Regions from separate parts of the Paenibacillus apis genome, predicted to be linked through region 1. Evidence: riboswitches for the same ligand, from Rfam matches in the RefSeq annotation. Region 1 holds a riboswitch; the other holds the start of a gene.
The links. Region 1 has a riboswitch for S-adenosylmethionine ahead of KI362_RS16035 (methionine ABC transporter ATP-binding protein). Riboswitches for the same ligand answer to the same signal wherever they lie in the genome.
Positions count from the first base shown of each region.

Region 2: linked by a shared signal. The riboswitch ahead of metA (homoserine O-acetyltransferase MetA) and the one ahead of KI362_RS16035 (methionine ABC transporter ATP-binding protein) in region 1 are both predicted to bind S-adenosylmethionine.

Region 1 is NZ_BORS01000011.1:22,573-25,987, forward strand. Features, by position in the region: gene KI362_RS16025 (COX15/CtaA family protein) at 1-621, shown strand, start outside; gene KI362_RS16030 (Cthe_2314 family HEPN domain-containing protein) at 723-1,439, shown strand; SAM riboswitch class I at 1,533-1,678, shown strand; gene KI362_RS16035 (methionine ABC transporter ATP-binding protein) at 1,793-2,818, shown strand; gene KI362_RS16040 (methionine ABC transporter permease) at 2,818-3,415, shown strand, end outside.
Region 2 is NZ_BORS01000007.1:177,071-180,485, forward strand. Features, by position in the region: gene KI362_RS12060 (aminotransferase class I/II-fold pyridoxal phosphate-dependent enzyme) at 1-532, opposite strand, end outside; gene metA (homoserine O-acetyltransferase MetA) at 607-1,542, opposite strand; SAM riboswitch class I at 1,636-1,754, opposite strand; gene corA (magnesium/cobalt transporter CorA) at 2,177-3,112, shown strand; gene KI362_RS12075 (HRDC domain-containing protein) at 3,222-3,415, opposite strand, start outside.

The sequences.
Region 1 (3,415 bases):
TCCTTAATTGCCTTCGCCAGCTCGGTGATGCTTGCCCTAGGCATCCGTCAGGAAGAAAGGCAACAGCAGGAGGCTCCGTCAAAGGGAGCTTACACGGTGACCAAAGGCTTCCGCAATTTGACCTGGTTTGCAACCGTATACACTTATATCGTTGTATATATCGGGGCTTATGTCAGCCACACTGATTCTGCCGGAGGCTGCAGCGGATGGCCGCTCTGTAATGGCGAGTTCATACCCGAGCTCTCCGGCGGAGTTGGGATTGCCTTTTTCCATCGAGTAGCTGCGGCGCTGCTTTTTATACTGATGGCCCTGTTAGGGCATTGGGCCTTTTGGCGCCATCCCGGGAACCGGGAGATCCGACTCCTGGGTGTGGCGGCGACAGCGTTGACCGCAATTCAGGTGCTGACCGGCGCCTTCATCGTGCTTACGTTGGATAACCTGGAGGTGTATCTGTTTGCCTCACTTTCCCACATGCTTGCGATTGCAGGACTGTTCGGCGTGCTCTGTTATTTGAGTGTAAGAACCTGGCAGTTGAGCCGGTCGGGAAGCGGTAAGAAGCTGGAGGACACTTCCATTTCTTCCGTAGAGTCCGAAGCTGCCAATTCCCGTCGGGAAGCTTAACTACAGAATCAGAATGAGGAAAGGCCTTTTCGGGCAGTGATAAAGGTACCTTTCCTGAATGAATGGATCGAGTCAATTTTGATGATACCGGAGGAACCTATATGCTGCGAACTTTACTGGGCGAGCCGCCCAGAAAGAATGAAGGCTTGCTTGGAGAGACGATCGATGCAATGGCAGGCACCGCCAGGCTTCTGCGGAAAGAGATGGAGATTTCCAAAGATCCGACTCACGATTTTCGTAAGCTGGAAATCTGGGTGCTCGGTCTGATTACCTCGCTGGATGAGCTGGAGCAGTGCCTGTTTGCATCGGCCTTTTTCAGGGGAAAAGTCACGAATGCTTCCGTGGATGATATGGATCCCGCAGAGCGCGGTGATTATGCCCGACATGTATTTTTCTACAAGGATGGCTTTATCCGGGTCTTTGCGACCTTGGACAAGCTTGGGACCGTATTAAATGAATTGTTTGACCTGGAGACCTCCAAGGTGAAGGAGCACTTTTCTTATTTTACCGTGCTGCGTCAATTTAATTATAAGAAGACTCATTTGGATTTGGCCAGAGAGCTGGAGAAGATTAAGGACCAGTACAAGGATGCGCTTCGGGTATTGCGGGGGCGGCGGAATATGGAAATTCATTATATGAATTCTGAACTGAAGGATGATTTGTGGCAGCGGAATCAAGCGCTTCAAGGCAAGATCAAGCTGGAGGATCTGGACGAATATTTGCGGGATTTGGAGCAGGGACTTCACATGGTGACAGAAACCTTAAGGGCGGTGTTTACATACACAAATCAGCGCTGGAAGAAGCTTTCCCGAAAATAAAAATTTTTCCTTTGACATACGATGGAAAAGACCCTATACTCAAAATTAAGTTTCAAGTCTAATTCATAGTAAATTGATCAGTTAACTTCATATTTCTTATCGAGAGTGGCGGAGGGAAAGGCCCGATGAAGCCCAGCAACCGATTTGAGTCTGAATAGACGGGTTCTCCCGCTGTACAGCCGCAAATGCCATGGTGCTAAATCCTTCAAAACCTTAATGCAGGTTTTGGCAGATGAGAAGGCATTGTCTTTACGTAAAGAGAGCCCTCTGAATCTGTGGAGCTCTCTTTTTTATTTTTATCCTGTAGGATTGGGACATGCTATGAGATAGCGGGATCCCTGGAGGTGCGCGGTTTGATTGAACTTAAGCAAATAACGAAGATTTACGGTAATAAAAAGAAGCGGACAACCGCACTATCCGGATTGAACCTGAAGGTAGAGAAGGGTGAAATATTCGGAGTTATCGGACATTCGGGGGCAGGGAAGAGTACCTTGATCCGCTGCATCAATCTGCTGGAGCGGCCGAGCGAAGGCGAGGTCTGGGTTGGAGGCATCGAGCTTACCGGCCTGGGTAAAAGGGAACTGCAGCAGCAGCGCCGGAAAATCGGGATGATCTTCCAGCACTTTAATCTGTTATCCTCGGCAACGGTATATGATAATGTGGCTTTTCCGCTCACCCTGATCGGAACACCGAAGAATCAGATCCGCAAGAAGGTGGATGAGCTTCTCTCGCTTGTCGGCCTGGAGGATCACCGCAGCAAATATCCGGCCCAGTTATCGGGCGGTCAGAAGCAACGGGTGGGCATTGCCCGTGCGTTGGCTAGCGATCCTGATGTGCTGCTCTGTGATGAAGCGACTTCGGCGCTCGATCCGCAGACGACGGATTCCATCTTGAAGCTGCTGCTCGACATTAACAAACGTTTTGGGCTGACCATCCTGCTGATCACCCATGAGATGCATGTTATTCAGAGCATCTGTGATCGGGTTGCAGTGATTCATGAAGGCGGCATTGTAGAGGAAGGACCGGTTACGGAAGTGTTCCTTAAGCCGCAGCACACGGTCACCCGCGAGTTCATCAACCGCGATGCTTCCGGAGCGGAAGGGGAAGAAGGGCTTCGCTTAGCCGCTTCCGTTCCCCGGCCGACCTGGGCCAAGCTGGTGCGGATTACATTCCTTGGCGCGAAAACCTATGAATCGGTACTGTCACAAGTGGTCAGAGAGACCGGCGTTCATTTTGCAATCCTTCAAGGTACGATCTCCACGATCAAGGATGTCCCCTACGGCAAACTGACCGTTTCCTTCGAAGGGGACAGCGGGCAAGTGGAACAGACTCTTGCGCTTCTTAAGGAACGGGAGCTTGATGTGGAGGTGATCGGATAATGGATCAGCTGGATTTTTCAAAGATTGATTGGTCGGAAATGGCGACTGCCTCCGGAGATACCCTTCAAATGATGGGCTTTTCCACCTTGTTCACTTTCCTGATCGGGCTGCCGTTGGGGATTTTGCTCTATATTTTTTCAAAGTCTAATGCACCTGTACTCATCTGGATCTACCGGGTTCTGTCCTTCATTGTAAATATTGTGCGATCCGTACCGTTTATCATTCTGATCATAGCCTTGATCCCGTTTACCCGGATGATTATGGGCGTATCCTCCGGGGTGGAAGGCACGATACCGCCGCTCGTAATCGGTGCAGCTCCGTTCTTTGCCCGTCTGGTTGAGACAGCGCTGCGGGAGGTGGATCGCGGAGTCATCGAGGCATCCTATGCGATGGGGGCGTCAACGGCCCAGGTCGTCCGCAAGGTGCTGCTGCCGGAGTCTCTGCCAGGGTTAATCGCAGGCATGACGATTACGGCGGTCACACTCGTATCCTATACGGCCATGTCGGGCATGATTGGCGGCGGCGGTCTTGGCGATCTAGCGATTCGGTATGGTTATTACCGGTACGAGACGGAAGTTATGATTATCTCCGTATTTT
Region 2 (3,415 bases), on a different contig from region 1:
CGACGATATCCGCACCCAGCTCGATCGGACGCTGAAAGAGCGGTGTCAACAGCGTATTATCCACAATCGTAAGCAGTTGATGCTGCTTCGCCCACCCGCTGACGGCTTCCAGATCTGTAATCATCATCAGCGGATTGGTCGGCGTCTCGATAAACACCGCTTTGGTATGCGGCTTCCGTGCAGATTCCAATGCGTCCGCATCATTGGTATCGACATAAGAGGCTGTAATCCCGAAACGGGATAAAATTCGTTCAAGCAGGCGGTAGGTCCCCCCATACAAATCAAGAGACACGATCAGGTGATCTCCTTGTGAGAACAGACTAAACACCGTTTGCAATGCTGCCATACCGGAGCTGCAGGCAAATGCAGCATCCCCGCTTTCCAGTGAAGCTGATGCCTCCTCCAGGATACTCCGGGTCGGACTCTTGGTACGGGCATAATCGAATCCTGTGCTTTGGCCCAGCTTCGGATGACGAAAGGCTGTTGCCTGATAAATCGGATAATTAACGGCTCCCGTTACCGGCTCATCCATCGAGCCGATTTGAGCCAGCTTGCTTTCAATACGCCAATTGTTCTCTCCCACTTTGCTTCCCTCCAGCATATTTTTTAAATATGGTATATTAACTCGGAACTCTGATCAATATCATAGGGCGTTTCTTGATACACATAGTAGTTCAGCCAGTTGGAGAATAATAAGTTAGCATGTGCTCTCCAAGTCGATAACGGCGTTTGAGTCGGGTCGTCATTCGGGTAGTAATTTACAGGCAGATCAATTTCCATTCCTTTGGCTACGTCCCTGTCGTATTCCCATTTTAAGGAGTCCGGGTCATATTCGGAGTGGCCGGTCACGAAAATCTGCTTGCCGTCTTTCGATGACACCAGGTAAATACCTGCTTCCTTCGATTCCGCAAGAATCTCCAGCTCGGAATGGCGTTCGATATCCGCTCGGTTCACATCCGTATGACGGGAATGGGGAACCTGGAACACACCGTCAAAGCCTCTAAGCAGTTTCACATGCGGGGTGTTCACCCAGTGAGGGAAAATTCCGAAGCATTTCTTCGGCAAGGCTTGCTTGCGGACGCCATAGTGGTAATACAATCCCGCTTGGGAAGCCCAACAGATGTGCATTGTCGAGGTCACATGCGACTTGCTCCATTCGAAGATATCCTTAAGCTCGTTCCAGTAGTTTACTTCTTCAAATTCGAGCTGCTCTACCGGAGCACCGGTAATAATCATGCCGTCAAACCGATGGTCCTTAATCTCCTCAAAGGTTTTATAGAACATTTGCAGATGATCGGCAGAGGTGTTCTTCGAGGTATGGGTGCTTGGATGAAGCAAGACGATTTCAACTTGAAGCGGCGTGTTCCCAAGAAGGCGCAAAATCTGGGTTTCGGTCGTCTCCTTGGTCGGCATCAAATTAAGTATGGCAATCCGCAAAGGACGGATGTCTTGTTGATAAGCGCGGCTCTCATCCATCACAAATATATTTTCACCTGTCAGAACGTCTTTGGCCGGTAAATGATCGGGCACCTTAATCGGCATTTGAATCACTCCTTTTGAAATGTGAGCTCAACTTGCATAATAAAAAAACCTTACTCGCATAGAGAAAGGTCGTCATTTATAAAACATGCGCCTCTCTCATCTCTCAGAGCACGAAGTATGCACTTCATGTTCTGCAAGAATTAGCACCGTGCGACGTATCGCCGGTTGCCGGGTTTCATCGGGCTAGTCCCTCCACCTGCTCTTGATAAGAAAATCGTCTTCATATTCAGTTGTAAACTTAAAATTTGATATGCTGATTTTCATTATACATGAAATAGTAATTTTCACAAGCCATTTTCAGTCTGTGTCACAGAATCTTTTTGGTTGAAACTACTTCCATCCCGGCGTTATACTAGACAAGTATTTACGACCACTAAATAAAGAGGTGAATCCGAGAATGGAAGGCGACCCGAGGCCCCACAGTATTGTCCTGAAGTTTCAACTGCATAGGAAAGCGAATAGCCAGGCGACGGTGTGTGCCGGCGGGCTCTTTTTATTCCCGGTGTTACTATAGAAACACCTGCTTTGGCGTGTCTGGCCCGCCCCCTTACCCGAATCGCATTCTCTTTCCTATGCTCCCATGCAGCACTGAGCACACAGGCCGGTTACGGTCTGAATAAAGGAGTGAGTTCGAATGAAGATTCGGCACGTAATGAAGGGTATTTTTACAGTTATTGAAAATGTTGAGTTAACGACAACCGCACCGGAGGAAGGCTTCTACTGGATTGATGCGGACGTGGAAGACCTTGAAGTGCTTCAGCCTTTGTTCTCTCTGCACGATCTGGCAGTCGAAGACTGTATGACGGAAGAAGAACAGCGGCCAAAGATTGAAACCTATGATAATCATTATTTCATTGTCGTGAACAGCATCCGTTATGATGATGAAGAGATTTTCCTGCGTGCGCTCAGCATGTTTCTGGGGCGGCATTATATCATTACCGTGACCAAGCAGAAGATCAATGAGCTTAGAGCGATCAAGCCGATTCTGTGGGAGCAGGAGGTCAGCGAGCCTGACCGGTTTTTGTATTATTTAACCGACCTTGTAGTGGATAACTATTTCACCGTAGGCGATCGGATCGAGGTCAAGATTGAGAACCTGGAAGAAGACATTCTGATGCATACGAAGCGCTCGCATTTGAATGAAATCATCGGTCTTCGAAGCGAAATTTTATGGCTCAAGAAGGTGCTGGGACCACAGAAGGAAGTTATTAATATCCTGAACAAAAAGGACCTGCGGCTGATTGATGATCAGCTGCAAAAATACTTCAGCGATATTTATGAAAATGCCGTTAAGATCTCCGAAAACTTCGATACCTTCAGAGAGCTTGTAGGCAACTTGCGTGAAGCCTATCAGGCCGCCATCGCGAACCGAGCGAATGAAATCATGAGAGTATTCACAGCAATCACAACGATCTTCATTCCGCTGACCCTGATTACCGGGATCTACGGGATGAACTTTGATCATATGCCAGAGCTTCATGGGCAATACAGTTATTACATTGTGCTTGGCGTAATGCTGGCGCTTGGGGCAGGAATGTTCTATCTGTTCCGGAAGCGCGATTGGATCTGAAATCAAAGATTAATCTGTAAATTGTTACAGGGGCGGCCGTTAAGATACGGACCTGGAATACTTCCGGGCAGTATCTTAACGGCCGTCCTTTTCTTTTAAATACGGACGATCATACCGCCTTTCGGTTATAGCTTCTTTCTCTCCGGAATCTCATGCGAATCAGCCGCAGACGTTCATAAAGTGTCTCTTGTCCAGCGGCTTCAATCGCCTCGGCTGTATACAGCCGTTGAAGCACCGGCTTCAATAATTGATCGCCAAGCTCCTCGAAGGTATCCCACACCGCTTGGATATCTTCTACGGCCA